DNA from 2 places in the Paenibacillus sp. OAE614 genome. Region 1 is predicted to be linked to the other one. Evidence: predicted binding sites of a transcription regulator. Region 1 holds the regulator's gene; the other holds the start of a gene.
The links. The regulator LexA, encoded in region 1, represses DNA repair genes until DNA is damaged. The targets are predictions, from matches to a motif close to CGAACATATGTTCG.

Region 1 (16,319 bases):
ATACACAACCTTTCTGAACGACAAAAAAGGAAAGCACCCTCTGGATGACGACGTGGCCTGGGCCACGATCGTACTCCGGGATGCTTTCCCTATATTATCGTTTGGTTAATTTTGGTACCAGTATAAAATAAATTGTCGGATAGCGCAAGAAATATTTTCCAAACTGCATCATTGCGCCAATATTGGCAAACCAGTACTAAAGCATTAACAACCTTAATATTTAATCATATAAAGTGTGATCTCGTCCCGGTTGTGAAACAGCTGCTTCGCTCTCTGAACCTGCATCTCAGCCTGCTCAAACGACGAAATGACGTCATCAATTAATGCCATCGGTTTCTTATGCATCAGCTTCACCGTTACAACCGCCGTTCCTCCCGCAGCCAGGCTTGGCAGCAGCTCCTTCACCAGCTTCACCATCTGTTTCGGACTCCAGCTCATATCGCAGACAAGAAGATCAAATTCCTCATCCTTGAATTGTACCTCTGAGGCATTTTTCCGGAGGATCCGCAGCGCGGGATGCCCCTGCAGCGACTCATGCATGACCGCCGGGTCCACGGCCGTAACCTGTAAACCGCGCTCCAGCAAAAAGGACGTCCAGCCTCCAGGCGCCGCTCCGATATCAAGCGCTTTGTGAAAAGCGGTGAAATCGATGCCAAAGCTGTGCTCGGCTTCGAGCAGCTTGAATTTGGCCCTGGAGATCTGTCCTTCCTCACGCTGAAAGCGGATTGCTCCGCCGCTCCAGTCCGACAAGTTGTCGGATGGCCGTGAAATCCCGGCGTACAGCATGCTTCCGGCGGCAAAAATAGAAATGATCCACTCCGGATCCTGCACGACGAAATCCGCCCCGAGGTCGCTCAGCATCTCGGCCAGCGTTTCGCGCAGTTTGCCCGCGCTGTCCTGCCACAGGCTGTCGTCGGCTTTCCGAACCTGAAGCGACACGGCTGCGCCATGAAGCTCCTTCCGGTTCCGCAGGAAGGCGCTGACCTCACGGACCGCCTGATCCATGTCTTCTGCATTTTGCTCCAGCTGCACAGGCTGGATGTGACGCAGAAAGATCGGCGGGCTGCTGATAATCATGTCTACGGCCCGGCCGGCTTCTTCATTTAGCGTTAACAGGAACACCTCTCCAGACACGAGCACGCGGCTTTTCAGGCGGCCGAATTTGCGGCGCAGCTCTTCCTGGGCATAAGGAGCGAAGCCGTGGTTTGCCGTGCATATAAATCTTGAGATGGAATCTCCCGATTCCCCGCTATTTTCATTATTCGATAAGTTATGATCAGTCAAAATGGGTTTACCCTCCAGAAATCACTTTAATCCATGGACGTCCTTCATCCCATTCCAGTTTGGCAGGAATGTCGTAAGTCCGCTTGATCAATTCGTTAGTCAGCACCTCTTGCTTTGGACCGGAACCGGCGATTTTGCCGTCACGGATCAGCGCCACATGGGTGAATAGAGGCACGATCTCTTCCACATGGTGGGTCACATACACCACGGTCATATTCCGCTGGCGAAGCCGGTCGACCTCGGCCAGCATCTTCTCCCGCTCATATAAGTCGAGGCCCGCACATGGCTCGTCCATGATCAGCAGCTTGGGTTCTGCCATCAAGCAGCGTGCCAGCAGTACCTTTTTCCGTTCGCCCTGAGAGAGCGTGCCGAAGGGATGCTCCGCATGTCCTCCCAAGTGCATATCCTTCAGCAGACTATAAGCCTTCTCTTTTACGTCCGCCGGAATCTCCTGATAAAACCGCAAAAAAGCGTACGCTCCGGTCGCCACTACTTCCCAAACCGGGTCGCTGAGCGACAGCCTTTCGATCAGCGAAGGGCTGATATAGCCGATATCTTTGCGCACTTCCCGGACATCGCACTCGCCATATACATTACCCAGTACTTCAATTGTACCCGAGCTGGGAAAAAGATAACCCGTCATCATTTCCAGCATCGTCGTTTTACCCGAGCCGTTTCTCCCGAGAATCGCCCAATGCTCCCCGGGTTTTATTTCGAGAGACACATGGTCAAGAATGAGGTTGTCCTCTCTTCTCAGCGTCACGTCCTTCATCGAAATCATGAAATCACTCCCCTAATTTCCTGCAGCAGGTCCTCCACGGAGCCCATGCTGTACCGGATGGACGGCTTGGCGCTGCGGTCCGCGTCGGTGACGAGGAGCGCAGGCACGCTGCGGATCTGATACTGCTGAACGACCTGCGGCAGCATGTTCACGTCCGCATCCGCCACAATGCCCTCCGGCAGCAGGTGCTCCGCCACTTCAAGCATTCGTCTGGCCGCTTTACACGTGCCGCAGAAAGGAGTATACAAAAAAACTGCCAGCGGCTGCCCCTTGGTCCAAAGCTCCTTCAGCAGCTCCTGCTCGCTTAGATGCCTCATTGCGTTTCCCCTCCCGCAACCCGCTCAAGCACATCCGGAGGCATTGGGCCATTATGAAGCACGACATGCTCTGGCTTATGATGATAGAGCAGCTCATACATTTCCTTTTTCCCCCACATACTCGACGTATGCAAATAAATCTCCTGCGGGAATAAGGCGTCCGTAATCATATGCTTGACCACGTCCTTGCCGGTCATTTCACCGGGTCCCAAGTCAAAATCAAGCGATAAGATGCCAACCTCGCACTCCTTAAGCATCAGAAGGCATTCCTCCGCATTGCGAGCGAGGGTAAAGCCTTGCGGACAGCGGCGGTAGTCATCCAAAAACAGATGGATCACGCTCGGGTCCCTCCTTCCCTAAAAAAACAAAACGAAACGGCTAATCGATCGGCCAGCTTTTCACCTTGGCGATATCGCCAAGGTGCGTACCGTCTTCGCCTGCGTCCGTCTCCAGCACGAGCGCCTTGCCATGGAATTCCGGATATGACAGCAGCGCCTGAAAGGCTTCCTCGCCAATATACCCCTGACCGATCCGCTCATGGCGGTCTTTTCCCGACCCGAGCGGGTATTTGGAATCGTTCAGGTGAACTGCGGCCAGATCGCTCCAGTATCCAAGCTCTCTGCCCCGCTCAACGAGGGCATCCGTCGTACGCGGATCCCACACGCCTGATGCGTATGCATGGCAAGTATCCAGGCAAAAGCCTATTTTCTCCGGGTAATCGCTCAGCCGCCTGATGTTTACCAGCTCATCAAGCGTAATGCCCATTGAGCCCGGGGTGCCGGCCTGGTTTTCCAGCAAAATCTTCGCGCTGCCCTGCCAGCCTGACAGCGTCTCGTTTAAACATTGTATTATATTTTTGTAGCCTTGTAATGCATCGCGTCCTTTGAAATGTCCGAAGTGGACCACGATGCCGACCGTGCCGCAAGCCTCGGCGATGATCAGATCGTTCTGCAGCGACTTGACGGTCAGCTCGTACAGCTCCCGGCCCCGGCTGTCGCCGATTGCGATGTTGATCGGATACGGAGTGTGGGCGATGCTTGGCATGCCGTGCTCCCGGCAAAAGGTAAGGCAGTCCGCCGCAGCAGATGCATCCAGCGTTTTGATCGACATGCTGCGGGGATTTTTCGGAAAATATTGAAACGATCTCGCTCCGATCTCCCATGCCCGCCGGGCAGCTCTCCCATAACCGCCGCGCGTGCTGACATGGCAGCCGATGAGCAGCTGGTTACTGCTCATGCTGGCAGGACGGACAATAAAAAAACTTCCGCCCGTTTAATTCGGATTTGTTGATCGTACCTCCGCAGCGGTAGCATGCTTCCCCTTCACGGTCATACACTTTACACTGATCGTCATAGCCGCCGGTTAACTGGTCTCCCACCATAAACGGAGTATCCATATAGCCCCCGCCTTCAAGGGCTTCCCGCAGTACTTTCTGCATGGCATCATACAGCCTCGCAACCGATGCTTCCGTCAAGTCCTGAACCTTCACCGAAGGCAGAAGACCGGCTTCATACGCGATTTCATCCGCATAGCAGTTCCCGATGCCGGCAATGACATGCTGGTTGACCAGCAGCGATTTTAAAGATCCGCGCCGCCCCTGCAATATTCCTGCAAACTTTTCCGGGTTCATCCGGCGGTCCAGCGGTTCCGGTCCAAGGGGAGCGAACAGCTCATCGACTTCTTTTGCCGAATGCAGATGAAGATGGCCTAGCCGAAGGCCGATAAAATACAGCGTCCGGTCTCCAAACGAAATTTCAATCTGGGTAGAACGTTTCGGGCGGTCCTCTTCGGTTCCGTAATACATCAAGCCGCCCAGCATCAGATGCAGGAGCAGCCTGCGGCCGTTGTTCAGGTGGAAAATGAGATGCTTTCCGCGCCGCTCCACAAAAATCGTTCTCTTGCCAAGCAGTTCCTCCTTGAAGCTTTCAACGGGAACATTAATGGATTTCTCCCGGTTGACGACTACGTTCGTAATCGGAGCATTGATAATCAGTTCTGACAGCAATCTTCGGTAATTTTCCATTTCCGGCAGTTCCGGCATCTTGTTCATCTATCCTTTCAAAATCCATCACGGATGTTCATGTAAATGTATATAAAACGGTCCCTGAAGGTGTCAAGGACACAACAGCTGAGTCAGCTCGGTCAGATCACGGCAAATGATGTCCGGAGAGATGCCGGCTGCATCGACGTGCATCTGCAAGTTGCTCTCCGTCGTCAGCCCCGTCAGGACCAAAATCGTCTGACATCCCGCGGCAGCCCCTGCCGCAATGTCCGTACGCATATTATCACCGATCACAGTGGCTTCGGTCGGGGACAGCTGCAGCCGATCCGTAGCATATTTCATCAAGTGGCTCGAAGGCTTCCCGATAATCACTGGTTTGACACCGGAAGCCGCTTCAATTGCCGCTCCAAGCGATCCGGCTCCCGGGACAAGCCCGTGATCGGAAGGGAGCAGAAGGTCGGGATTGGTCAGCACAGAGCGGGCACCTTCACGGATCCAGCGAACGGCCTGGGCGAGCGTATCGTAAGTAAAAGAGCGGTCGATGCCTTGCACGACAAATTCAGGCGCTTCGTCGACGAGCTTGAGCCCTTCCTCAATCAAAGCCTGCCGAAGCCCATCTTCCCCTAGCATAGCCACTCTGGCCCCAGGAGATTCTTCAGCGATATACCGCGCGGCGGCCAGTGACGAGGTGCAAACCTTCTCTTTGTCGGCGGGAACGCCCATCTCGTTCAAATGAGCAGCCACCATTTCCGGCGTTTTCGAAGAATTGTTCGTCACGAATAAATAAGGGATTTCCCGCGATTGCAGCGTTCGAATCAGAATGTCCGCTCCGGGTATCATATGTTTCCCATGATATAACGTTCCGTCCAGGTCAATCAGCAGACCGCGGGTAGTTCTCAGCGTGTTCAATGGACATACCTCGTTTCATCTAGTAAAACTTATGGCTGCGAAAAGCCTGGCTCCCGCTGCAACGGTCGATCTCCAGGCTTCCTGTAACCCAGCTTGTTCCATTGTAAAAGAAAACGGAGGAATGTGGCAACCGAAAGCACGACGACAAGGACGTTTATCTCCATTATTTCGTCAAGCGTTTCCCCTGAAACCTATCACGGGAAGTCCAATTGTGCAAAGTTGTGTCATTTCCTGCGCTTTCCCGGAAAATAATGATTATCCGGGCAATGAACCGCTGCAGTAAGAAAAACGTCTATCGACGTACTTTCAAAGAAGACAGACCGCGTTTAGCTGAAGTTTTTCTTGCGATTATAGAATGGTTCAGCTTCGCTGAAATTTATAAATTCTATAATCTTAAAGAAAAAAGGCTCGCCCGGAGCCTTCATTCCATTATCGCCTGCCCTATGTCTTCACTATTCTTCGTGGCGGGTCACCGGAAACAGCACCAATTCTTCGGCCAGCAGCGTTTTTGGAAAGAGTGACCTGGCTTCCGCCAATAGAGGCTGCAGGTGCTCAATATCCTTGTAACGTGAGCTGAAGTGCGTAATAATGAGCTCCTTGACCCCCGCATCGCGGGCAGCTTCTGCGGCTTGAAGCGCCGTGCTGTGATGATAGTTGTGTGCGGTCTCATGAAGCTCATGCAGAAACGTGGCCTCATGAACGAGCAGATCCGCCTGTTCGGCCAGCGGCAGAACGTTGGCACAAGGGCGGGTATCACCCAAGATCGTAACGACGCGCCCCTTCTTCGGCGCACCAAGCACGTCTGCCGGTGTCAGCACCCGGCCATCTTCCAGGTCGATGCTCTCCCCGCGCTTCAAACGGCCGTAAATCGGCCCCGGTTTTAACCCGTACTCGGCCATCCGTTTCAAGTCCAAGCTGCCTGGCTTGTCTTTTTCCATGATCCGGTATCCATAGCTGTCAATGCGGTGCTCCAGCAGACGGGATTCAACCCGGACCTCCCCGTCTTCAAAAATGACTCCCCCCGTATGCTCAATCACCTCAAGTTCAAACTCGATTCGCGACTGGCTGAGGGTAAGTGACGTGTCTATGTATTTTTTGATCCCCGGTGGTCCGTACAGCTGCAAGGGCGTGGTGCCGCCCTGGTTGGACCTGCTGGAGAGCAGCCCGGGAAGACCGAATATATGATCACCGTGCAGGTGGGTAATGAAAATTTTCTCCAGCTTGCTCAGCTTTAATGAAGACCGCAGAATTTGATGCTGCGTGCCTTCGCCGCAATCGAACATCCAGAAGCTGCGCCGCTCCTCGTACATCCGAAGCGCCATCGATGTCACGTTCCGCTGCAGGGAAGGAACCCCCGCATTGGTACCCAAAAACTCCAGTTCCATAACGCTATACCTTCTTTCCAAGAATGCGCCAGCAAAAAACCCCCGAACATTCGGAGGGTTTTGCTGACATTTGCTTCGGTTCGGCTATGAACCGAATATATATTATTTTACCTTGTCGACATTAAAATACCGTGCTTCCGGATGGGCAAACACCATCGCCGACACCGAGGCTTCAGGCTCCATCATAAAGCCTTCGGTCAGATGTACGCCGATATCCTCCGGCTGCATCAGCTTGAAGAGCGGCTCCTGATCCTCCAGATCCGGACATGCCGGATATCCGAAGGAGACGCGGATGCCTTGATACCTCGCCCCGTGACGCTGCTTCATCGTCATATCGGCCGGGTCAGGGAAGCCCCACGTATCGCGCATCATATGGTGAACGCGCTCGGCCAGCGCTTCGGCGGTCTCAAGCGCTACCGATTGCAGGACATGGGACTTCAGATAGTCCCCTTTATCCTTCCACTCCGAAGACAGCTTCGAAATGCCTTGTCCCGCGGTGACGACCAGGAAGCCGACATAGTCCATCTTGCCGCTGTCGACCGATTTCAGGAAATCGGCGAGGCAGAGGAACGGTGCCACGTTCTGGCGCGGGAACGTAAACGTATGCAGTACCTTGGTGTGATCCTCCGGATCGTAAATGACAATGTCGTTGCCCCTCGACTGCGCAGGGAAAAAGCGGTACATAGCATGCGCCTGGATAATCCCCTCGCGGGCGGCCTGATCCAGTACTTCATCGACGGTTGCTTTCAAATCCAGCGCTTTTTCGTCACCTTTCTCCAGCAGCTGCTCGACCTGACCGCGCAACCCCAGGTGATGGCCAAGCAGCATCTGCATGTTCATGTATGGGATGATGTGGCTGATCGGATAGTTGCGGATGATGTGCCGCTCCAAATCGGGCGGGTTAAAGACCGGGACATCCGTCGACACGTTGGACTTGGCCGCACGGGTCAGTTCCGGCAGCTCAACCGGCTTTTCAGCTTCCGCCAATAGAGCTTCGAGCTCCGCGTCCATTTCAGCCTGCATCAGACTGCGCTGCTCGGGATCCATCAGCTTGTTTGCCAGGTCAAGCCCGTCCATGGCGTCCTTCGCGTACACGACCATGCCTTCATACTCCGGCCGGATCCGCGTTTTGGTGAACCTGCGGGTCAATGCCGCTCCGCCAACCATAATCGGCACCTTCACGCCGGCATTTTTCAAATCCTGCGCGGTCACGACCATTTGCTGTGCGGATTTCACCAGCAGACCGGATAGTCCGATCAAATCGGCCTGCTCCTTCCGGTAAGCCTCGATGATCGTCTCCGGTGGTACTTTTATACCCAAATTGACGATTTGGTAACCATTGTTCGAGAGGATAATCTCGACCAGGTTTTTACCGATGTCATGCACGTCGCCTTTAACGGTGGCCAGCAGCATCTTCCCTTTGACGGACGTTTCGTTCTTTTCCATAAAAGGCTCCAGATAGGACACGGACGCTTTCATCACCTCGGCGCTCTGCAGCACCTCCGCCACGATCAGCTCGTTGTTGTTGAACAGACGACCGACTTCGGACATGCCGTCCATGAGCGGCCCGTTGATGATCTCCAAGGCGCCGTACTTCTGCAGCGCAGCATCCAGGTCGGGAATCAGCCCTTCCTTGGTGCCTTCAACGATATAGGTAGCCAGCCGTTCTTCCAGCGACAAGTTCGAAATTTTCTCTTTCTTCTCGACCTTTTTATTCCGGAACGCCGCCACAAACGCGGCCAGCGTCTCATCGTTCGTATTGTAAATCAGCTCTTCGGCCAGCTTCCGCTCCGCTTCTGGAATCGAGGCATAGCGCTCCAGCTTCTCGGTATTCACGATGGCATAGTCCAGGCCCGCTTTCGTACACTCGTACAGGAAGACGGAGTTCAATACTTCGCGGCCCGCTTCCGGCAAACCGAACGAGACGTTGCTGATGCCAAGGATCGTATGGCACTCCGGCATCGCTTCCTTAATCAAACGGATCCCTTCAATCGTTTCCTTGGCGGAACCGATGTACTGCTCATCTCCGGTACCAACCGGGAACACTAGCGTGTCGAAAATCAGGTCCTCAGCGGGAATGCCGTATTTATGAACGAGCAGATCGTAGGATCGCTTTGCCACATTCAGCTTGTCGTTTCGGTCAATGGCCTGTCCGCTCTCATCGATGGTTCCCACCACGACGGCAGCCCCGTATTTATGGATGAGCGGAGTCACATATTCGAATTTTTCTTCACCGTCTTCAAGGTTAATGGAGTTAATAATCGCCTTGCCCTGAGAATATTTGAGCGCAAGGTCGATGACCTTCGGATCGGTCGTGTCGATCATGAGCGGCACTTTGACCTTTTTCACCACAAGCTCCAGGAACAGCTTGATATCCTCCGCTTCATCCCGGTCCGGATCCTGCACGCACACGTCGATGACATGCGCTCCGTTTTTGACCTGGGCCCGGGCGATCTCCGATGCCTCCTCGTACTTCCCTTCCACGATCAGGCGTTTGAATTTGCGAGAGCCGAGTACGTTGGTCCGCTCTCCCACCATATAAGGCCGGTTGTCTGACTCAATGTACACAGGATCGATCCCGGACAGCGCCGGCGGATGGCTCCCTTCCATTTGACGCGGCTGGTAGCCCTTCATGACCTCGTTCAGCGCCCGGATATGATCCGGGGTCGTGCCGCAGCAGCCGCCGGCAATATTGAGCCAGCCCTGCTCCGCAAAGTCTTCCATTTTCCGGGCCAGCGACTCCGGAGACTCATGATAATGCCCGTTCTCATCCGGCAGGCCGGCATTCGGATAGCAGCTGACCGCCGTTTTGGCCATGGAGGCGAGCGAACGGATGTGATCGCGCATGAATTCCGGACCTGTCGCACAGTTAAGGCCGACCGAAATCGGATTCAGGTGCTCCAGTGAAATGTAGAACGCTTCAATGTTCTGCCCGGCCAGGGTCGTCCCCATCGGTTCGATCGTACCGGAAATCATGATCGGCAGCGTGATCCCTGTGCTTGCAAAGGCATTCCGGATTCCGATGCTGCCAGCCTTAACATTCAGTGTATCCTGGCTCGTTTCAAGCAACAGGGCGTCGACTTTGCCCTCGATCAGGGCAACCGCCTGCTCCTCGTAGCTGCTCACGAGCTCCTCAAAAGTTACGCCCCCGGTCACCGACAGCGTCTTCGTCGTCGGGCCGATCGCTCCGATCACGTACCTAGGCTTGTCCGGCGTGCTGAATTTATCCGCCGCTCTGCGGGCAATTTCCGCAGCAAGCAGATTAATCTCCCGCGCCTTCTCGGGAATGTCGTATTCGGACAATACGACCGAGGTAGCGCCGAACGTATTCGTCTCTATGAGATCCGCCCCGGCTTCCAGATACTTCTCGTGGATCTGTTCGATCACATCGGGACGGGTAATGACCAGCATTTCATTACAGCCTTCCAGCTCTTCTCCACCAAAATCCTGAGGGCCAAGGTCGACCTGCTGGATCATGGTACCCATGGCACCGTCCAATATCAATATTCGTTCTTTCATTAATTCCTTCAAGTCAGGTCTGTTCACTGTATGTCCCCCCTGCCAAACGTTAAATCTTAGTTTATCAGAATAGCCCTTATTAGAAAAGTGCAAGAAATGCCTTAAGGGAGGGTTTTGCACCTGATTTTCGTGTAATATATAATCGACAACAAAAGTATGGTTCGTTATAATATGAATTAATCCAAGTGGAAAAGAGGGTTTAGAGATGGCTGAAATCGTGATTCGCAATACGAACGAACGGATTACCGGCGACGATAATGTTCGTGAGTTCCTCAACAATCAAAACGTTCTTTATGAAAAATGGGATGCTTCCAAGCTGCCTCTGGAGCTTCAAACCAATTTTCAACTGAACGACGAGCAGAAAAAGCAAATCCTGGACACCTACGATGAGGAGATCCGTGATCTGGCTGCCCGCCGCGGCTACAAGATCTGGGACGTCATCACCCTGTCCGACGCTACGCCGAACCTGGAAGACCTGCTGAATAAGTTCGAAGAGGTTCATACCCACACGGAAGACGAAATCCGGGCGATCGTGGGCGGCAAAGGAATATTCGTAATCAAGGGCGCAGGCGACATCGGCTACTTCAATGTAGAGCTCGAAGCCGGCGATGTCATCTCCGTTCCGGAAAATACAAACCACTTCTTTACGCTGATGGACAATCGTAAAATTATCGCCGTCCGCCTCTTTATCGAGGAAAACGGCTGGGTCGCCCATCCGGTTCAGGACCCAAGCTTTCAGTCCTAATCCACAAATATAGCGATATACGCAGCAACCCCCGCCTTCGCCAGGAAGGACGGGGGTTGCTTGTCGTTATCAAACGAAACATGATGCTGATTATTCCGCCACGGTCAGCTTTTTCGTCGGCATCGTATGCTGTGGTCCTACCGTAACATGTGACGTGATACTGTAGGTGCCCGCCTGCTCAAAGGATTTATCGAGCGTATACTTCCCTCCGCCGGCATTCTGGGCGGCCACCTTTTCATGGCTGCTGCTGTCGCCTTCCTTCGAGATTTCAATCATAACCTCATCGGCCTTATCGACTGGTTTATCTTTTTGCGTTACGTTCACCTCGATGGTAACTTGATTACCTACCTTGACCTGCTCCGGCGTCCAGCTAAGATCCACCTGCACCGGATCCATCATGCTCTCGCTCATGTCCATGCCCGCATGACCACCGCCGCCGCTGCCGCAGCCTGCTATGCTCCATACCGCCAGCAGCAGCAGAGCAACAAAACCGTACTTTCTCAAGCGAAGTCACTCCCTATACGTCTATCTATGTATGCTGTTTGTCCATATTCTTCATCATTATACATAATTATCGCCTCACCCAAACAATCCATCTGTTAACAAAATGGAACAAATTGACCGGAGAGCGGTCGAGGTTGCTCAGCAAACGGGGCATTCATATGCACAAGGTATAATAAAAGCCTGCCGGACGAAGGATTCCTCCCTCTGGGCAGGCTAACGTATAAAACCAGCTTAAGACCGTTCGGCAATGATGCGATGCAGCTCGGACAGATGCTTGATTTCGTAATCAGGCTCAATGGACGGATCTTTCACTTTTTCGGTGCGGTTGATCCATACCGTGGTCAGTCCGGCGCTGTTTCCGCCTTTGATGTCGGTTGTCTGCTTGTCGCCGACCATGAGCGTCTGTTCCGGTGTTAATCCAAGCAAAGAAAGCGCATGTTCGAAGATGGTCGGATCCGGTTTGCCTTTGCCGAATGTGCCGGAAATGACGATCTCGTCAAAATACGGGGCAAGTTCGGGAACGCCGGCGATCTTCTCCTGCTGGAGCGCAGGACAGCCGTTCGTCAGAAGAAGCAGCTTCTTGTTTCCTTTCAGTTCGTCCAGCACCTGGAAGGTCTCTTCATATACATGGGGGCGGGAGCGACGCTCGGCGGCAAATTGCTCGGCCAATTCTCCGGACAGCTGTTCATCGTCAACACCAAGCTTCAGCAGCCCGCGCCGCCATGATTCCTTGCGGTAGCCTGGAGCGAGCTCCTCAAGTCTGCGAAATTCAGGTTGTTCGCCTGCGCTGAAGTTGGCCCAGAGCCCTTCAAACGGGTTAATTCCAATCATTTGGGTAAAGGCAAACGTGTCATAGGATTGATATAACGTCCTTGCCTCATTGCGGACCGCTTCCTCCAGCTCCTTGGCGTCAATGCCCTTCGCCTTGGCGGCCGTCTCGCATACCGCTTCAAAGGATTCCTTCACGCTGCGCTCATCCCACAACAGCGTATCGTCCAAATCGAAAAAAACAGCTTGTACCGGCATCCTCTTCCATCCTCTCCATTAGCTATCTCTTATATATGTTTATTTTTCCAAAGGGATATTGTGGGTCTGTGCAAAACGCTCCAGACGTTCCCCTATGGCATCAGTGTCGTAGCGATTAATCAGGCGCGTGAACACCCAATTGCCGCCTTTGCCCTTCGGCTCAATCACGACAGAGCCTTTGGCCAGCTTGATCTTGGCGATATTGTCTGCGGTCAGTCGCCGATCCCGGTTGAACTTGATCGTCGATACGGCGTTTTTCTCCACACGCAGGAAAGGCCTGCGCAAAAAGATCATCAAGCCCAGGAACAAGTACATGGCCATAATGATCCAGGTCATGCTGCTGTTTCCTGCCGTACCCTCCTGTCCGATCATCCCGAGCAAAAAGTAGACCGCAGCCAGAGCGACCATCGTAATCGGAAGCACATAGTTTCTTCCTTTATAAATGTCAGCTGAAGGCCCCCCCGCGCTGTAGATGGAAGGCTTCCCTTGCTTCTTTCTCTGCTTATCCAGCTGCGCTGAATTTTTTCTTACCTGTCTTTCCCATGAACGGGCCATTCACGAACCTCCTCAAAATGCTTACGGCTATATAGTTTGAACGAAAGTTTTGCTATTTACTTCCTAATATATAACGGCCCAATACTGCTTACAGCATTTATTCCTGTAGTTTCATATTCTATATAATAGAACAAATGAAGGAAACTTGGTGCGCTTACATAGAAGCATTCTGTTATCGGTAGTGAGCCATACAAAACCTTGAGTCAGTCTATACCATGATCGAATGTATGAGTCTAATCCAGCTGGTGTTATTTCTTCTCTTCATCCACCCATTCAATCGAGTCCAGCTGCTGTCTGAAATTTCTGCGGACATTCTGAAGGTATCTCTCACGAAGCTTGGCCCGTTCTTCGATCTCCTCTTCGGTTAAACCGGATTCCTTTTGCTTGCGCGCAAGCTCATTAATTCTCTCTACAACGCTATCGATATCCATACAATTACTCCTCCAATATTCAAGTCATACCTAACTTTGCCATGATAAAAAGAGCTTGTCAAGGTTCACACCTTTCCAAGCTCTTGATCATTTATCTTCTATTAATATTGTGGGAGTGCCAATACTTCTCCGGCTTGAATTTCGCTGCTGGTTAAATCGTTATACTTCTTCACCGCCATAATATATGCGCGGATATCCATGTCTTCCGGCTTATGGGCAGAAGCGATTCCCCACAGCGTATCGCCTTGCTGAACGATGACATTTTTCTCTAACCGAACATCATCCGAGGTTCCTGCGAATACGCGAACGACACCTGTGCATCCCACCAAAATAATCAGGGCCGCTAGGATCAGTTTGATCAAGGCAGGGCCTGGCGCGAAGGACTGGACTTTCTTCAACCAAGGAGTTGCTATAGCTTCATTGATGGATGGGTTAACGGATGGGTTATTATAAATACTTTGGTATGTAGTGTGTTTCAGCATAAATATTACGCCTCCAAACGTTTGTTCTTGTTTTATGAGAACAATATAACACGAACATTTGTTTTGTTCAACACTTTTTTCGAACAATTGTTCCTATGTTTTTAGAGACAGGTTTCCTTCATTCAGAAGCCGCAAAAATCCCGCTCCATCAAAGCAAAATCATTTAGAACTTATGTTTGTACGAACGGCAGTTCTATGTTATAATTTTACCAAACGTTACTAAATGGGGTTGATGGGGAATGTCAAAGATATCTAGCCGGCAGCAAGCGATATTGGAATTTATCAGAAATGAAGTCCGCGCCAAGGGTTATCCTCCGTCCGTCCGAGAGATCGGTGAGGCGGTAGGGTTGGCTTCCAGCTCGACTGTACACGGCCATTTGGACCGACTGGAGAAGAAAGGCTTGATCCGCAGAGACCCTACGAAGCCGCGTGCCATTGAACTGTTGGGACAAGAAGAATCCGAGAGCAGCAATCTGTTCACGCATACGATCGCCAGAGTTCCCGTAGTAGGCAAGGTCACAGCGGGAGTGCCGATCACGGCAACGGAGAACATTGAAGATTACTTCCCTCTGCCGCAGCACTATGTCGGAGATGAGAAAGTGTTTATGCTTTCCGTCGTTGGGGACAGTATGATCGAGGCGGGCATTCATAACGGTGACTACGTCATCGTGAGACAGCAGCAGACAGCTGATAACGGGGACATCGTCGTTGCCATGACGGATGAGGATGAAGCAACCGTGAAGACGTTTTACAAGGAGAAAGACCATATCCGGCTTCAACCGGAGAACCCGGCTTACGAACCTTTGCGTCTGAACCATGTCACCATTCTGGGCAAAGTCGTCGGGCTGTTCCGCGATATTCACTAGCAGATGATGCTGGACAAGCAGCAATAGAGCCCTTGCTCTTCCTTACTCAGGAAGGTCAAGGGCTCTTTTCGGCGTTGGGATCAAGGCAGGATGATTCAGGTGGGACACGCCTCACGGGAATCCGCCGTTTGCTCCAGACGGTACTCCGTCGGGGTTTTTCCCGTCTTTTTGCGGAACACCTGGGTAAAATGCTTGACGTCCACATATCCGACTTTGTCCGAAATATCGGCCAGCTTCAAATGCGTTTGCAGCAGCAGCTTGCAGGCTTGTTCGATCCGCAGATTGGTGACGTATTCCTTGAAGCCGCTTCCTGTCTTCTGCTTAAACAGCTGGCTGAAGTAGACCGGATTCAGGAACACGACCGAAGCTACCTTTTCCAGGGACAGATCCGTATGATAGTGCGCTTTGATGTACTGCACCGCAACCTCGATCGCTCGGTTACCGCCCGGGTTGTTGTATTCGTAGTCCAGCGATGCCGATTCCTGGCGCATCCGCCGCACTTCCTCCGGCACCCGGTGAATGTCTGTGATGAGTCCCGTCGACTGAATCTGGAAAGGCACCTTGACGCATCGTTTCAAGTTAGCGCGCAGCTCATCCGTCAGACGTTTCATGCCGCCCTCTTCCCCCAGCGAGACGAGGCCGATCAGGCTCGTTTCGTCCATGCTTGTCACAAATCCGCAGCCGTGCGCTTCAATCAGCTCACCAAGCACATTTTCAATAATAAAATGCTCCAGATGCACCGGCGCCTCGCTCTCCATCTTAACCATCACCAGTTGGAATGCGGGGTAGCTCTCAATTATTGAGGCGACGTCAAGGCGCCCGGTATCGAGTCCGCTCGCCCAGCGCTGAAATACCGCCTCGCGCAAATACTTCAGGTTAGACTTCAGCAGCTCCGCCTCGCGAACGATTTCATTCTCCCGATCCATCTCCTGAGCAAGTCCGGATATCATGGAGAGCAGCAGCTCTTTCCCGATCGGCTTGAGCATATAGTCCTTAGCCCCAAGCTTGACGGCTTCCTGGGCGTAGGAAAACTCGGAATAAGCCGAAATAATGACCCATTTGATATGCGGATAACTGCCTTGGCACAGCTGCATCAATTCAAGGCCCGTCATTCCCGGCATGAGGATATCGGTCAGCACCAGGTCAATCCGGTGTCTGCGCAGCTGCTGAACCGCTTCCTCCGGATTCGCTGCCAGGTGAACATAATGCTGCGGATAGGCCCGGTGGATGGTGCGCTTAATTCCGTCACGGATCACATGCTCATCGTCCACGACTAAAATGTTCATCTTCCATTCCTCCTTGGTGCCGGATTGGTAAACGGATGGTTACCGTCGTTCCTTCCCCTTCTTGACTGTCCAAGTATAAACCGTACGGACTGCCGAACATCATTCGGATCCGCTCATGCACATTGCTCAAACCGATGCCACGGCGAAGCACAGGGCCGTCTCTGTCCTCCGCTATGGGCGACGTGCGGTTCCCGCCCTCCAGCAAGCTTCTGACCCGCATCAGCGTG
Region 2 (16,319 bases), 390 kb from region 1:
CCGTATTCTATCAGGCTCTCGTCAAGTACAACAAAGACAAGGGGGACGACCCTCTGTATTTTATGCAGGGGATCTGGTCGCCTGAAGAACAGCTGATCGAGCAGCAGGACGCCTATTCGGGGGATATTACGAAACAGTTCAAAGAGGAAATCAAGAAAGCGGTGGCCGCGGTATACGGCGATGTCACGATCCCGCAGAAGCAGGGTGCGGCAAGCGGGGAGTACAAGGCGAATGCCGGCAAGTACTTGATGGCATGGCATCTTGGAACCGAATGGGACCCGGGTATGGTCAAAAATACGAACAAGGTGCACAGCGACGTGAAGGCCTATCAGGGCAAGTATTTTTCGGGTACAAAAGATGCGGCTCCGTTCGAAAACTGGCTGGCCAGCTTGCTTGACTATACGGCCGAGCAGGAGGAGCATTACGGTTGGGAGCATCCCGTGACTTTCACCAACTGGGTCACGACCGATGTGCTCAGCCACCCTGGCGAACCGCTGTTCGAGGAAGACATGGCGAGCGTTGATGCCCGGCATGTTCAGCCTACCGGCTGGAAAGGCGGTTATTTCGCGGCCTATCACGTCTATCCGTATTACCCGGACTTTTTCCGGACGGATTCGACGCTCCAGACGATCAAGGACGACCAGGGGAACTACAATACCTACAAAGCTTATCTCCGTCAGCTAAAGGCCAAGTATAAGGACATGCCGCTGATGGTCACGGAGTACGGTGTTCCTTCTTCTGTCGGCGTGTCGCATTTTGGCGCCGGAGGGCGCGATCAGGGCGGCCATAACGAACAGGAGCAGGGAGAGATCGATGCATCCCTGACCAAAGACATTCACGACGAAGGCTACGCTGGCGCCATCCTGTTCATGTGGCAGGACGAATGGTTCAAGAAAACCTGGAACACGATGCCGATGGAACTGCCTGAAGACCGGAGGTCCTATTGGATCAACGTTCTGACCAATGAGAAAATGTTCGGCCTGCTCGGCATGCTGCCGGGCAAGGAGAAGCTGATTACGATTGACGGTAATCTCGCCGACTGGGACAGGCTCCCGGAAGGGGAAGTACAGCACTGGCAGGGCAAGATCCCGGGAGTCCAGGATATGAAAATTACGCATGATGAGGGCTACCTGTACATCGGCATGAAGCTGGATCATCCATTTGATCCGGCCAAGTCGAAGCTCTACATCGGTGCCGACACGATCACAGGCGGCAACCAGCCGTCCGCGAAGCAGCTTCCCGGGAGGAAGCTGGAAGGCGGGGCGCCCGAGACGCTGATCGAAATTGGCAAGGACGAGGAGTCCCAGGTGGAAATCGCGGCCGATTATGATTTTCACCAGCGGCTGTACGGCAAAGACGGTTATTGGATGCTGCCCGAGGCCGAGGCTGGAAACACGGCGCCGTTCCATCCCTGGAAGCTGGCGATCAGCCTGCTCATGAATCCGCCGGATACGCGCTTTTCGCATCCGTTCATCGACAAGACGATGGGTACGCTGAAAAGAGGGACGACGGACCGCAGCAAGGAGACGTTCGACTCGCTGACTTCTTGGCAGTACAGCGGTGATTCGATAGAGATGCGAATCCCGTGGATGCTGCTGGGCTTCTCGGATCCGAGCTCCCTTCAGGTCATCGACTACGGTCCGCTGAAGGAACGGAGTTACTTCGGCACGACCACAACCGACGGGATACGGCTTATTCCGTGGATCGTCCAGCGTGACGGAAGCGGCGTGTCCTGGCCCGGAGGAGACCAGAAGACGCTGAACGTGCAAAGCCTGCCGCTGTATACCTGGAAGCAGTGGGACACGGTGCAGTACAGTGAACAGTTGAAGCAGAGCTATTACATCATGAAGGATGCTTTTACGAAAATTTCCGGCCCTAAAGAGAAAAAGGAGTAGGAGAATTGACTTTCTAAAAAGGAGGAACCTGCTAACATGTTTCATTTAACCGTTGCCTATATTTTCATCTATGTGTGCCTCGGCTTGATTGCCCTAGGGATTCTGCTGTTGCTCCAGATGAAAATATCGCATAACCGGGAACTTCGGAACCGTGAAGCGTATGCGAAGAAGCATCATGACTACTTTGTGTACGTTCAGGCCAATCTGCAGGACAATGTCGAATTGAGGCTTCCGCCCGGCAAGCTGAAGAAGCTTGAAAAGAGAGTGATTCAGGATAAATTTATCGAGTGGATCGAGCAGTTTAAAGGCGATTACCGTCTCAAGCTGATCGAACTGTGCCGGGAGGCCGGCTTTGTGGAGGAGGACCTGAAAGCACTCCGCAGCATCCGGTACGGCCGGAGGCTGGAGGCGGCCTACCGTTTGGGAGGCATGCGCGCGCCGGAGGCGGTGCCGCTGCTGCAGAACATCCTGCAAAAACGCAAATACAGCTCGCTGTCGATCGTTATGGCCCGCTCCATTGCGAAAGCGGCGGATAACAGCGAGGATCTGCTCCAGATGCTGCGCGCCCTCTTGTCTCACGGCAAGCCGATCCATAACCTGGCGGCGGATATTATGCTGGAGACGGGGCTGGATTCGAGTGCGATTTTGCTCAAGCTGCTGAACGACTCCGATTCCGCGCTGGTCAAGGTGGGACTGGTGGCCATGTGGGGACAAGCTGTACCGGAAGTCATGCCGGTTCTGGGACGTTTGGTCGGTGCGGAAGAGAAGGACGTTCGCGCCGAAGCGGTCAAGCTGTATCTCACTACAAATCCAGCGCTCAAGGACGATACGATCGCCCAGCTGATGAGCGACCGAAGCTGGGAAGTCCGGGCCGAGGCGGCCAGAGCGCTTGGCCAGCTGCACGCCGCAGGCAGCATTCCGCTGCTGACCGATGCGCTCCGCGATTCCAGCTGGAAGGTGCGCTATAACAGCGCCGAGAGCTTGGCGGAGCTGGGAGAAGCCGGCTTTGAGGCCTTGTGCCAGGCCGCGCTGACCGGCGCCGGCATCCAGCGCGAGGCTGCTCTGCACCGGATCGAGCTGGTGATGGAAAAGGAGCGCGAGCACAGCGCGATCGAACAAATGGTGGCTTACAACAAGAAACGGCTTCTGTACGACCGTTATTTCGGCGTGAAGCAGCCGGCCAAACGGGTTGGCGGGGTAGCCGCTGTAGGAGGGGATTACTCTGCTTAGAGACATACTAATGTATTACGGCATGGTCGCCGTGTATTACGTCATGATCGTTAACATTTTGTACTTTACCATTATGATCCTGTCGTACCGGAACATCGGGACCATCTACCGGAGGTCCAAATATTCCAATTACAATACGCTGTCCGGCTCGGAGCTGGTGCCTCCGGTATCACTGCTGGTGCCGGCCTTCAATGAGGAACTGACCATCAGCGAGAACGTCAACTGCCTGCTGACGCTCAACTATCCGACCTACGAGGTCATCGTCATTAACGACGGGTCCAGCGACAATACGGTGGATGTGCTCATCAAGGAATTCCGGCTGAAGAAAATGCCGAATCCGGAGTTCCGGGGGACGATCGACACGCAGGAGATTCGAGGCGTTTATCATAATCCCGATTATCCCTCCCTGTTTGTAATAGATAAGGAAAACGGCGGCAAGGCCGATTCGCTGAATGCCGGTATCAACTTGTCGCATTATCCGCTGATCTCTTCGATCGACGCGGACTCGCTGCTGGAGAAGGATGCCCTGATCCGCATGGCCCGCATGTACATGGAGAATCCGGAGGAAATGGTGGCGATCGGCGGCGACGTGCGTATTGCCAACGGCTGTCTGATCGAGAACGGTGCGGTGCAGAAAGTGTCGCTGCCGCGCAAGATCTGGCCGATGTTCCAGTCCATCGAGTATATGAAAGCCTTCCTGGGCGGACGGATCGGCTGGAGCCATATGAACGGCCTGATCATTGTCTCGGGCGCGTTCGGCCTTTTCCGCAAGGACTATGTCATTGCTGTTGGCGGGTACCGCGGCGGTTATCCGGGAGAAGACATGAACATCATCATCAAGCTTCACCGGTACATGCTCAGCCATAAAATCCCGTACAAGGTAGCTTTTTGCCCTGAAGCGGTCTGCTGGACGCAGGCACCGGATACGTACAAGATTATCTCCAACCAGCGCAAGCGCTGGGGGCGGGGAAATCTGAAGAACATGATCGAGAACCGCGGAATGCTGTTCAATCCGAAGTACAAGGTCATGGGTATGATCACGATGCCATACAACGTCCTGTTTGAAACGTTAAACCCTTATTTTAGAATCACGGGCCTGTTGGCTCTGGTAGGATATACGCTGCTGGACATGACTCACTGGCGCATTCTATTGACTTTCTTCCTTCTGAACTTCCTGAGCGGCTATCTGCTCAGCGTCGGTGCCATCGTCCTGGAGGAAATCGCCTTCCGGCGATACAAGAAATTGTCCGATCTGTGGAAAATGCTGCTGTTCTCCGCGCTGAAGTTTTTCGGATACCATCAGCTCGGCGTGCTGTGGCGCGTCCAAGGACATATCCAGTATCTCCAGAACAACAATTCCTGGGGAACGATGACCCGGCAAAGCTGGAGCGAAGAAAGCAAAACGGCCTGATGGGCCCCGATTCAAAGATTTATACATTTGAGAGAGGTGGGAGTGGATTATGCCGCAAACCGTAACTTTACAGAGAGAACAGACGACCGATGTGTACCACCATCTGGGAGAACGTTTGAAGGAAACGTCGCCGGACACTTGCGGAATCATGTTTCTGTACAGCAGTGCGAACCCCCCGCAGCTGGAAGAGCGGGTTCGGGAGATTTTGCAGCATGGTTCCGGGCTCGACTATGAGGTGCTGAAGGATGCGCAAACCCGGACGCTGGCGATTCTGCTGCCGGGACTTACGCTGGATGCGGCCCATTACCAGGCGCTGCTTCTGAAGCAGCAGCTGCAGGAGACGGTGAAGGATGCAGATCCGCGGATTACGCTGGCCGTATTCCCGGGGCAGGTCGAACCTACGCCTGGCGTTCTCAAACAGATGGCCGAGTCCACAAAGCTCAGCACATCGTCCGATATTCATATATTTACGAAAGAGGAGGCCGCGGAAGAGGCCGGAAGAATTTTGATCGTCGACAATGACGCCACCGTCCGCGAGTTTCTCCAGATTCGTCTGAAAATGCAGGGCTACGAGACACTGGCCGCTCATGACGGCACGTCCGCCCTGGAACTGATCGAGAAATGGGAGCCGGATCTGGTGCTGACGGAGCTCAACCTTTACGGGATTGACGGGCTGCCGTTCATTCACCAAATCCAGCAGCTGCCGGTCGACAACACGCCGAAAATCGTCGTGCTGACCGAACAGCGCGTGGAGCAAACCATCAGCCAGTGCTTTAAACACGGAGTAGACGACTATGTGACCAAGCCTTTCTCTCCGGTAGAGCTGGATGCCCGTATACACCGGTGCTTTCACTAAATCATCCGCTTTTCTTGAGCGTTACTTAGCAGCATACCAAAACTTACATCTAATGGAGGTTGAGTGCTTGTGAATCACGAATATGAGCAGTTGTTGGAAGGAATTAAAACCAAAAAGGCCGTATTGGGCGTAGTAGGACTGGGATACGTAGGACTTCCGCTGGCCGTGGAAATGGTCAAGCAGGGCTTTACTGTAATCGGTATCGACGTGGATCCTGCGAAAATCGATAAAATCTATCAGGGCGAATCCTATATCACCGATATCTCTTCCGAAGACTTGGCCGCGGTCGTGGCTAGCGGACGCTTCAAGCCGACGACGGACTACAGCATGATCGCCGTCATCGACGCGCTCAGCATTTGCGTGCCGACACCGCTCAGCGAAAACCAAGATCCGGATACGTCCTACATTACGAGCGTTGTGGATCAAATCAAGCTGCACATGAAAAAAGGCATGCTGATTACCCTGGAAAGCACGACTTACCCGGGTACGACCGAAGAGCTGATCCAGACGGAAATCGAAGCGCTCGGCTACAAGGTGGGCGAAGACTTCTTCCTCTGCTTCTCTCCGGAGCGGGTGGACCCTTCCAATGTGCGCTTTAACACCTTCAATACGCCAAAAGTTATCGGCGGTACGACCGAGGCCTGCCTTGAGCTGGGGACGGCGCTCTACTCCCAGTATGTACAGACGGTGGTGCCTGTCACTTCGCCGAAAGTGGCCGAAATGTCCAAGCTGCTAGAAAACACGTTCCGCAGCGTAAACATCGCCTTCATCAACGAAATGGCCATGATGTGCGACCGCATGGGCATCGACATTTGGGAAGTCATCGACGCAGCGGCAACCAAGCCGTTCGGCTTTATGCCGTTCTATCCGGGTCCTGGCATCGGCGGACACTGCATTCCGCTCGATCCGATGTACCTGTCGTGGAAGGCAAAGGGCTTCCGCTTCTACAGCAAGTTTATCGAGCTGGCACAGTCGACCAACGACAACATGCCGTATTACGTTATCGGCAAGACGTCGACAATTCTGAACGAATACGCGAAGTCCATCAAGAAATCGTCGATTCTCATCCTCGGCATGGCTTACAAGCCGGACATCAGCGACCTGCGCGAATCTCCGGGGCTTGAAGTCTACGAGCTGTTCAAAGAGAACGGCGCGAACGTGGAATACTACGATCCGTACGCTGTCAGCTTCCGCGACAAACACGGCGAGACCGTGCACAGCGTAGCCTACGATCCGGCGCAGTTTAAAAAATACGACTGCATGGTGCTGATCACCAATCACAGCGGACTCGACTACGGCGAAATCGCGGCGATGGGCGTGCCGATCATCGATACGCGCAATGCATTCAAAAACTACACCCTGCCTCATATTTACAAAATCGGACATTCGGTGCAGCACGTGGAAGAGCCGGATGTGGCGTTAATCGTATAATAAAGGAGGGGATGGTTTGGGAGAGCTGCTCAAAAAAGCGAAAATCCCGGTGATCCTAGTCATCTGCGGCTTGCTGCTCCTGCCTCTCCTGTTAAAATCGTCATCGATGGAAGATCAAAAAGCGACCTGGCTGTGGGATACCGAGCTGATCAAGGATCCCGGCAAAATTATAGCATTCTGCAGGGAGCAGAACGTAGGCACGATCTTCCTTCAGGTTCAGAAAAAGGTTAGCGATGAGGACTACCGCCGCTTTATTGCGGCAGCCTATGAGGAAGGCATTGCCGTGCACGCGCTGGACGGGCAGCCCGATTGGGCCTATGAACGACAGAGCAGGCAGGCGGATCAATTTCTGCAGTGGGTGTTTGATTATAATGCAAAAGCAGCCCCGAGCGAGAAGTTTGCCGGCATCCAGCTGGATGTGGAGCCCTATCAGTTAAGACGCTGGCAGAGGGATCAGGACGGCGTAGTCCGCGAATGGAGCAGCAATGTGGAAAAATGGGTAGCCCAGGGCAAGGAGAAGGGCCTGTACATGAGTGCGGCCGTTCCCTTCTGGCTGGGCAACGTTAAGGATGCCAACGGCAGCGGGAACCTGAGCCGGTGGATGATCAGCCAGTTTGATGCCGTCGCCGTCATGTCGTACCGGGACAGTGGACGGAAGATTTACGATGTGGCCCGCGAGCAGTTGGATGAAGCGGACCAGCTCGGTAAATCGGTATGGATCGGCATGGAGCTGGGCGACACCGAAGAAGGTTCGCACATCACGTTTTTTGGCAAGGCCGTGCCTGTGATGGAGGAAGAGATGAAGTCTGTGAACAGTCTGGGCGACAGCCATCCTTCCTTTGCCGGACTGGCGGTACACCATTATGAAATTTGGCAGGACAAAATCGCTTCAGCGGCTTCGGACGAGAAGCCCGAGAAGTCCAATCAGTAAATGGAATCAGGCGTGCGAAGAGGGAAACCATTCGCACGCTTTTTTTCGTGGATGGAGAGCAGCCTCGGCACCGCACAAGGTTGAACGCACATCGCACACCGATATAAAAGGCCCCGCTTGCCGGGGGCTTCACTTCAGGCATCCGGATCCGGCAGCCGGATGCCGAGATAACGGCTGAGCACGAGGCCCGATTCCGCCTGCACGTACGTCCAGAGCATGGCGAACCGCCGCTGGTATCCGCGGCACAGGTACGACGCCTCAATGCCCTTGGCGGTCCGGGTTTCCTCGTAGACCCGAATGCCGCGGGCCTTCATCTCGCGGCGGATCGATGTCAGGCTTGCCATAATCTGATCCTGGATGGACGACAGGGCGCGGATATACAGCTGTGCCATCTTCAGCGGGACAGTGCCGATCAGGCGAACGTCCTGCTCCAACGCATCAAGCAAAACCACGTGCAGCAGGTAGGCTTTGACCAGACGGCCGTCTTCTTCCGAGGGGGCCGGAGGGGAGAGGGATGCTTTCATGAGGCATGGCACTTCCTTACTAACAGTATAGGAACATACGTTCTAATTATACTCATGTTAAGGCAAAAGTATTCGGGAAGGCAATAACGAATTTATGGAAGCGCGCAGAGTATCGGTCCGGACGGGTGGATTTGATATAATAAAGAGAAGCGTTTATCAAATGTACTCATAAGATTTACCACAGACGGGAAAGCGTGGAGCAGTGATGATAGCCGGGGAACGGTTGTCAGCTCCACAGAGGCCAAAATTTTATATTTTGCGATGAGACCCTGGTTAGCTTCGCAGAAGCGGTATTGAACAAAAGAAACTTGGAATCGCGGAACTTTAGGTTGGAGGAAGAATCATGTTTTTGAACAAAGGAGAAATATTATTCAGACAGGGGGACAGCGGGGAATTTTTATACCATATCAAGAGCGGTTTGTTCAAGGTAACACGGCGTCCATAAAAACGGGAACAGCGTTCTGTTTAACGTGCTTTATCCGGGGGAAACGGTGCCTCACCATTCGTTGATCACCCCAAAGGATATCCACGGTACGGCAACGGCCCTGATGCGCAGCGAAGTCGAGAAAATTCCGGCAGAGGAGTGGTACCGCGAGCTCCGTGAGCACCCGGAGAAGGCGCTTGAAATCGCCCTTTTGCTGCAGGAAAAGGTGCGCTTTATGCAGCAGCGGATCGACCACCTAACCGTCGGGACTCCGGCCGAGAGGCTGGCGCTGCTGACCGATTGGCTGGACAGCTACGCCCACGGTATCCACTTTACCGAGCTGCTGACCCAGGAGGAGATCGGCCAGCTGATCGGTGTACGCAGGGAAACGATCAACCGGCTGCTCCGAGGACATTGACATAACGCCATCCAGCCATCCGCCATACGCGAACGGTTCGGTAAACAAACAAAGGGGCTGCCCCATTCAGGTTCTCTGAACCTGGGGGCAGCCCCTTTGTGCATTTTAGTAAATCGTATTGGCCGGTTTGGAAATCGCATTTGCTAACTCAGCGCATCGCATTAGCTAACTCCGCGCATTGCATTGACGTTGCATTAGCCTCCAATGACACCGTAGTCCGATAGGCGGGGTTGTCCCGCGAGCTGACAAGCTAACCGAGCTTGGCCCGCCGCCGATACGTTAGTCGAGCTGGCCTGCCGGGCCGAAAAATTCGTAATGGATCCGCTCTGCGGGGATTCCCAGCTCCTTAAGGGCGCTGTAGACGGTGCGCATGAACGGAACCGGGCCGCAGAAGTAAAAATCAGCGTTTGGATCGACGATTTGCTGCAGCCATGCAGCGTCGATATATCCGGTTTTATGGCAGCTGTCGCCCTCAAGCGGTGTCTCATAACAGAGGTAGGAGGACATTTGCGGATGCGCGCCTTCAAGGTCGGCGATATGCTCCTTCATCGCATGATGGCTTCCGTTAATCGCGGCGTGAACATAAGTGACTTTACGGGCCGGCTGTTCTTTCAGCAGCGTCTCCAGCATGCTGACCATTGGCGTCAGGCCGACCCCGCCGCTGATCAGCACGACTGGAATGTCTTGGGTCTGATCCAGCGTAAACGTGCCCGCCGGTGCACTGATTTCAAGGACGGTGCCTTCTTGGGCGTGCCCGTGCAGATAGTTGGAGACGACGCCTGCCGGTTTACCTGGCGCGGCATCTTCGCGGCGCACAGAAATCCGGTAGGAAGAACCGCCCGGCGCAGCGGACAAGCTGTAGTGGCGGATCTGCGTATACGGCTGGCCTTCAGGCTGAACGCGGACCGTGATGTATTGTCCCGGCAAATAAGAGGCGATCGGTCCGCCGTCTTGCGGTTTTAAATAGAAGGAAGTGATCACTTCGCTCTCCTTCACTCTCCGTTCCACGACGAATGGGCGGAAACCGGACCAGCCTCCCGGTGCGGCTTCAGCTTCCCGGTACATTTCCGCTTCCACGCTGATAAATGCGTCTGCAATGACGCCGTAAGCCTCTTTCCAGGCTTCAAGAATTTCCGGCGTGGCCGCATCGCCAAGAACTTCCTTGATGGCCCCAAGCAAATACTGCCCGACGATCGGGTAATGCTCCGGCTTGATTTGCAGCGCCCGGTGCTTCTGCCCGATCTGCTTGACGGCTGGAATGATATCCTCGAGATGATCGATATGCGCGGCCGCGGCATAGACGGCGCCCGCCAAGGCGGCCGACTGCCGTCCTTGGCGCTGGTTGGCATGGTTGAATATGTTCAGAAGCTCTGGATGATCCTTGAAGAGATTGTTATAAAAGACGGATGTAATGGACTGTCCGTGTACTTCCAGTACCGGAACGGTCGATTTGATCGTATCAATGGTTTGTTGGCTCAGCATAAAGGGTTCCTTCTTTCAACGTAATATTTAACGATTTCATAAGTTAAGTATAGAAAAGCCGATTACCCTTTATTGTGATTTCAGTCACATAAAAAATTGACATTGTGTGAACTTGAATTTACGTTCTGAAGACATGATCCGACGGAATAGGGCATAGGATATGACACGGTATCACGGTATCATTCCTGAAATCTGGATGACAGCGCCTGTGGCATAGAAGCCCTTCTTTTAGATATAAGAAAGTTATAAGTTTCGGAGACTGGTTTCCTTATAACGCAACCAAAACTATCATATAAAAGCGGTCTGGCTTCTTGGAATGCACGACGATAGACGTTTCTAACGCATTCTCCTCAGCAAGCTGTTTAGCAGGCAGTGCAACTGTGGTATAATAAGTATAGAAGTTATCAAACAAAAGAAAGGATCAGGATACCATGTGTCCCCGAAGGAACATTCCCCAAAGGACGATTTGGAAACGTTATGATCTCTCTTACACTTAGCTTCCATCGTAGAGAACAAGCGCCCGGATATTGGGTTGTGACAAACTTCTCGCGAAAGAAGGAAGCTTAAGATGCGAAGGACTCGGTCCTACAGGTTTCTTCCCGCGGAAGTTAGTCGCGTCCCTGACCAACTAACTACGATGAGGGGTAACCTGTATGAGGAAGAAAGACCATGTAATTTCAACGCTTCGACCAATCGCTATTATGATGTTAGGTACTTTTTTGCTGGCTTTTACGTATTATCACATTAATTTTCAGAATCATCTGTCCGAGGGCGGCTTCGTTGGCCTGTCGCTGCTCGGCAAGTACGCATTCGGATTTGACCCGGCAGTGACCGTGCTGATCCTGGATATTCCGGTGATCCTCGTTGCGCTGCTGCTGAATGGACGCAAATTTATTGTGAACACGCTTGTGGCGACCGTTTCGTTTTCCGTTTTTTACGATCTGATGGAACGCTACTCTGCGCTTGACATCAATCTTCACGGCAACCTGCTGCTTGCAGCGCTGCTGTCAGGCGTCTTGTCCGGCTTTGCAACCGGACTGGTGCTGCGGTTCGGAGGAGCGACAGGCGGCGACGATATCGTGTCTCTGCTGCTCAGCCGTCTCACTGGCCTTAAAGTCGGCACCGTATTTATTCTGCTCGATGCGGTCGTCCTGCTCGTGTCCTTGTTCTACCTGCCTCTGCAGGAAACTTTGTTTACGATTTTGGCCGTGAGCATTGCAGGGAAAATGATTACGTATACGGTCTCGTTCCGTGCGCATCGTACCTCGCCGGCAGCGGGAGATGCTGCACCTAAGATGACCGCGGGTCAGAAACAGCCAGCAGCCAAACCCGTTCACAAAGTTCGGAGTGTCCACTGATAGATAACCGCCTGGTTCCTTAGGGAATCAGGCGGTTTGCTGTTTATGGCAGGTATGGCAGGGCGGGGGGGCACCGTAAGAAGCCTCCCCGCGAAGACATACCACGAATCGCTCGATTTTGCCGTCTTGCGTGAACGCTGGCATGAACAGGGTCACGAATAACTTCGATTGCTCTCGATTTTGCCGTCTTTGCCGTGAACGATGGCATGGACATCGTGTTTCGAGGCGTAGTCTTCCGCCTCGTCCATGGCTTCCTTCTTCGATCCAAAAGTCGACAAGGGCTTGTCTTTGCCTTCCACCTTGAGCGCCCATCCGTCCTCATGGGTGACGACATGGACGTCGGCATCGCCGCCCCGGCCGCTGCGGGAACGGGAAGTCTTGCCTGCGTGCTCGTCCCGCTCGTCATCCGAACGGCCGGATGCATGCTTCGATTGCCCTTCCTCACCGGCAGGGTGGTCCTCATTCCACTTTTCCGCCTGAGCGGTGCCGATGGCAATGGCGCGCCCTTCCTCATAGCCTTCCTCGAGCAGCGCATTGGCGATTTCGACCGCCTTATTCCGCACCCGGGGCTCCAGGTTTTTCATGGATACAGGGTAATCATGCTTATTCCAAGGCATTGTCAATCCCTCCAAACCAGTTCTCGTTTACCCCTATATTACCCGGCGCCGCGCGAATCAAACGATGTTCATCCGCCCGATATGCATTATAATGGAAAAGATTGAGAATAAAGGAGTGAGGAATCGTGATGATGCAGATGCTGCTGGTACTGCTCTTGACGGGGATCATCCATACCGTGGACAGCCTTTCCTATGCTCTGCGGCTCGGCGGGCTGCGCAGCCGGCGGATTACACTGGCCCTGTCCTTGTCGGGGCTGCTTGTGATCGTGTCGAGGACTTCCAACATGGCGCAGGGGCCGATGGTCGGCAGCATGGTGGACAAGGCGCTGGCGTCTGCCTCCTTTCATTTGGAGTCGAGGCTGCATTGGATCATCGCCGCCGCCACAGCCGGTACAGCCGCAGCCATGCTGCTGTTTCCGAGCGTGGTGCGGATTTGCTCGCGGCTGGTCGTCCATTTGGAGGCTGCCGGTTCCATCCCGCAAATGGTAAGGCAGCTGACTGCCGGGCGAAAATGGAAGAATGGGGCGGCGTATGTCAAGCTGCCGAATCTCCAGATGCTTCGCAGCCTTTTTCAAGGCCGCCTACCCAGGCGCCTGATGGCGATCAATATGGCCGTCACGGCCATTTATACCGTCGGCGTGCTGTCCGCGCTGTATGCCGCCTATCTATGGCCGGAATCCCGGCTGGCGGCATCGACCTCCTCCGGTCTGATCAACGGGGTGGCGACAATTCTGCTGACGCTGCTCGTCGATCCGCGGATCGCCCTGATGTCGGACCGGACGCTGCGGGGAGAGTCGCGTCTGGGGCGGATGAATCAGGTGCTCGGCCTGATGCTCGTATCCCGTTGCGCCGGGACGATCGCGGCCCAGCTGCTGCTCGTTCCCTGTGCATTCTGGATCGGCTGGCTTATCTCCGGCTGACCTAATGCAGCCGGAAAAAAGGAAAGCGCATGAAAAAGAGGGTAAGGCTGCAAGCCTTACCCTCTTTTCGTATAAAGAACGAACCCCAGCGCCTATCGCTTGCTGGTCTCAAAATAGAACGGCAGTGCCGTTTATTCAAACAGCACTTTATATTCGGAATATCCTTCCTTATCCAGGTCTTCCTTCGGAATAAAGCGAAGCGCCGCGGAGTTGATGCAGTAGCGGAGGCCATCCGGCCCCGGCCCATCGTCAAAAACATGGCCCAGATGGGAATCCGAGCCTTTGCTGCGCACTTCGGTCCGTACCATCATATGGCTCAGGTCCAGCTTCTCTTTAATGGAGTAGTCGCGGATCGGCCGGGTAAAGCTCGGCCAGCCGCAGCCCGAGTCATACTTGTCCGTGGAGCTGAACAGCGGCTCGCCGGACACGATGTCGACGTAAATGCCGTCGCCGTGATGATCCCAGAACTCGTTTTGGAACGGCCGCTCCGTGGCGTTGTTCTGGGTGACTTCGTATTGAAGCGGCGTCAGGCGCTGTTTCAGCTCTTCCTTGTTTATCTTGGGAGCCCAGTGCTTCTCCAGGAAGTCATCGCGGCCCGATCCTTTCCGGTACCGTTTGTAATGTCCCGGGTTTTTTTTGTGGTAGTCCTGATGGTAATCTTCCGCTTCATAGAACGGGCCGGCAGGCAAAATCGGCGTAACGATCGGCTTGTCAAAGCGGCCGCTTCTTTCGAGCGCCTGCTTGGACGCTTCGGCCTTCTCGCGCTGCTCCTCGCTGTGATAGAAAATAGCGGTCTGGTAGGAAGAGCCGCGATCGTAGAACTGCCCGCCCGCATCGGTTGGATCGATCTGCTGCCAGAATAGCTCGAGCAGCTTTTCATAAGGAAAAATGTCCGGGTTGAACGTAATCTGCACCGCTTCCACATGCCCTGTCGTTTCAGAGCATACTTCCTCGTAAGTCGGGTTCGGCTTATGGCCGCCGGTATATCCGGACACGATGCTGACGATACCCGGCAGCTCCTCAAACGGGGTTACCATGCACCAAAAGCATCCACCCGCAAAAGTGGCTTTATGTTCAACTGGCTGTACGTCGCTCATGATATCACTCCGTTTCTTTCAAATCGTAAGTAAGGTGTACTTGTACAACTCCATTATAATCCATCCGCGCAAGGGAACCAAGGTGCCCAGTTATTTCGGTCTCGTGCGGGAGAGGCGGCGGTACATTACCGCGATCAGTCCGAGCAAGAGGACATAAGCGGATGCCGCAGCGGCGGAGATCCACGGGTGCGCAGACAGATTGCCGCCCAGGTAGGCATATAACAGGATGCCCGGCACTTTGCCGATCCCGGAAGCGGCGGTGTAGCTCCAGAAGGGAAGCGCCGCGGCCCCGGCGAATATATTGACCGCCATCTGCGGAACGATCGGAATAACCCGCGCGGCGGCGATACTGACAAACGGATGCGCTTCAATGAATGCGGTGAAAGTCTGCAGCGGCTTGATCCGTTCCAGATACCTCCTGCCCCGGTCCCGAAACAGATAGCGGACAAGTCCGTACAGAATCGTGGCCGCCAGCATCGTTCCGATCCAGGAGACGACCGCCGCCCACAGGGTACCATAAGCGTAACCGAGCGCTGCGATGACCAGCTTATAGGGAACGACAGGGAACAGGGCGACCAGGGCGGCAATTCCGACCAGCAGAAGGAAGGACGGCCTTTCGCCCAGCGCCTCCATGATCGCGTCCCGGTACAGGAAAGCCCAAACGAGCAGAAGGATGTACAAGAGGGGAAGCAGCCATTTTTTCATGGTGATTTCCTTTCCACTTAGCCTATAATCTCCATCATACCAAAAATTAATGAATAAAAATCATAGTAATTGCCTTAGAGTTTTGCTATAATGGTTCCAACAAGTGAATAGTTCCCAAAGGGGAGTAGCTCATGCAATAAAGTCGTCATTACGGGATCGGTATCCCCGGCTTTATTGGCAACGATTATGTTGTTTTGCGAGACCTTTGCCTGATTTTTCATTAGGTAAAGGTCTTTTTTGGTGGGCAAAAAGCGCCATTTTACCTAATGAAGGTAAGGGGCGCTTTTTTTAGTGCGGCGACTAATCATTCTATCTCAAACAACAGAAAGGTGGAAATCGTATGGAATTGTTTACTATGGCATTTTGGGCAGCGCTCATGTCCATTGTCATCATTGACCTGGTTCTTGCCGGCGATAACGCCATTGTAATCGGACTCGCCGCACGGAACGTCAAAAAAGAAGACCAGAAAAAAGTCATTATTTGGGGGACCGTCGGTGCTGTCGTCATCCGGGTTATCGCTACGCTGCTCGTCGTGCAGCTGCTGCTGATTCCGGGACTGCGGCTTGTCGGGGGAATCGCGCTTGTATGGATCGCGTATAAGCTGCTGATTGACGAAAAAAAGCACGACATATCCGCAGGCAACCAAATGTGGGCGGCCATCCGCACGATCATTATCGCCGATGCCATGATGGGTCTCGACAACGTGCTGGCGGTAGCCGGAGCGGCCCATGGAGACTTCCTGCTCGTCATTATCGGACTGGCGATTTCGGTACCGATTATGGTATGGGGCAGCACGATTATTCTGAAGCTGACGGAACGCTTCCCGGTCATTATTACGATCGGTGCGGCGGTGCTCGCCTGGACGGCGTCCAAAATGCTGGTGGAAGAGCCGCTGATTCACGACTGGTTTGCCAGCCCGATCCTGAAATACGGATTTGAAGTGGTGGTCATTGCCGCCGTCGTTGCTTTGGGACTGATGACCAAAAAGAAAAAGCAGAAGGAAAACCGGGCGGCAGAGTC

Region 2: a site for LexA is predicted at 8,309-8,322, ahead of ABIE48_RS20695 (YhjD family protein). Genes of this name have one in related genera too.

The regions. Positions count from the first base shown of each region.
Region 1 is NZ_JBEPOD010000001.1:4,081,000-4,097,318, forward strand. It holds gene ABIE48_RS18675 (23S rRNA (cytidine(2498)-2'-O)-methyltransferase RlmM) at 214-1,284, opposite strand; gene ABIE48_RS18680 (ABC transporter ATP-binding protein) at 1,292-2,065, opposite strand; gene ABIE48_RS18685 (thioredoxin family protein) at 2,062-2,382, opposite strand; gene ABIE48_RS18690 (cyclic-phosphate processing receiver domain-containing protein) at 2,379-2,720, opposite strand; gene ABIE48_RS18695 (deoxyribonuclease IV) at 2,761-3,618, opposite strand; gene mutM (DNA-formamidopyrimidine glycosylase) at 3,608-4,423, opposite strand; gene ABIE48_RS18705 (TIGR01457 family HAD-type hydrolase) at 4,496-5,293, opposite strand; gene rnz (ribonuclease Z) at 5,746-6,678, opposite strand; gene metH (methionine synthase) at 6,781-10,197, opposite strand; gene ABIE48_RS18720 (1,2-dihydroxy-3-keto-5-methylthiopentene dioxygenase) at 10,403-10,942, shown strand; gene ABIE48_RS18725 (FixH family protein) at 11,033-11,446, opposite strand; gene ABIE48_RS18730 (HAD family hydrolase) at 11,678-12,472, opposite strand; gene ABIE48_RS18735 (hypothetical protein) at 12,512-13,027, opposite strand; gene ABIE48_RS18740 (DUF896 domain-containing protein) at 13,276-13,458, opposite strand; gene ABIE48_RS18745 (LysM peptidoglycan-binding domain-containing protein) at 13,560-13,940, opposite strand; gene lexA (transcriptional repressor LexA) at 14,180-14,806, shown strand; gene ABIE48_RS18755 (response regulator transcription factor) at 14,902-16,092, opposite strand; gene ABIE48_RS18760 (sensor histidine kinase) at 16,067-16,319, opposite strand, start outside.
Region 2 is NZ_JBEPOD010000001.1:4,474,430-4,490,748, reverse strand. It holds gene ABIE48_RS20725 (hypothetical protein) at 1-1,895, shown strand, start outside; gene ABIE48_RS20720 (HEAT repeat domain-containing protein) at 1,932-3,125, shown strand; gene ABIE48_RS20715 (glycosyltransferase family 2 protein) at 3,169-4,536, shown strand; gene ABIE48_RS20710 (response regulator) at 4,586-5,392, shown strand; gene ABIE48_RS20705 (nucleotide sugar dehydrogenase) at 5,462-6,823, shown strand; gene ABIE48_RS20700 (hypothetical protein) at 6,840-7,754, shown strand; gene ABIE48_RS20695 (YhjD family protein) at 7,889-8,278, opposite strand; partial or broken gene ABIE48_RS20690 (Crp/Fnr family transcriptional regulator) at 8,622-9,120, shown strand; gene hmpA (NO-inducible flavohemoprotein) at 9,400-10,602, opposite strand; gene ABIE48_RS20680 (YitT family protein) at 11,256-11,960, shown strand; gene ABIE48_RS20675 (DUF2188 domain-containing protein) at 12,113-12,577, opposite strand; gene ABIE48_RS20670 (lipid II flippase Amj family protein) at 12,706-13,497, shown strand; gene msrA (peptide-methionine (S)-S-oxide reductase MsrA) at 13,629-14,594, opposite strand; gene ABIE48_RS20660 (TVP38/TMEM64 family protein) at 14,685-15,299, opposite strand; gene ABIE48_RS20655 (TerC family protein) at 15,640-16,319, shown strand, end outside.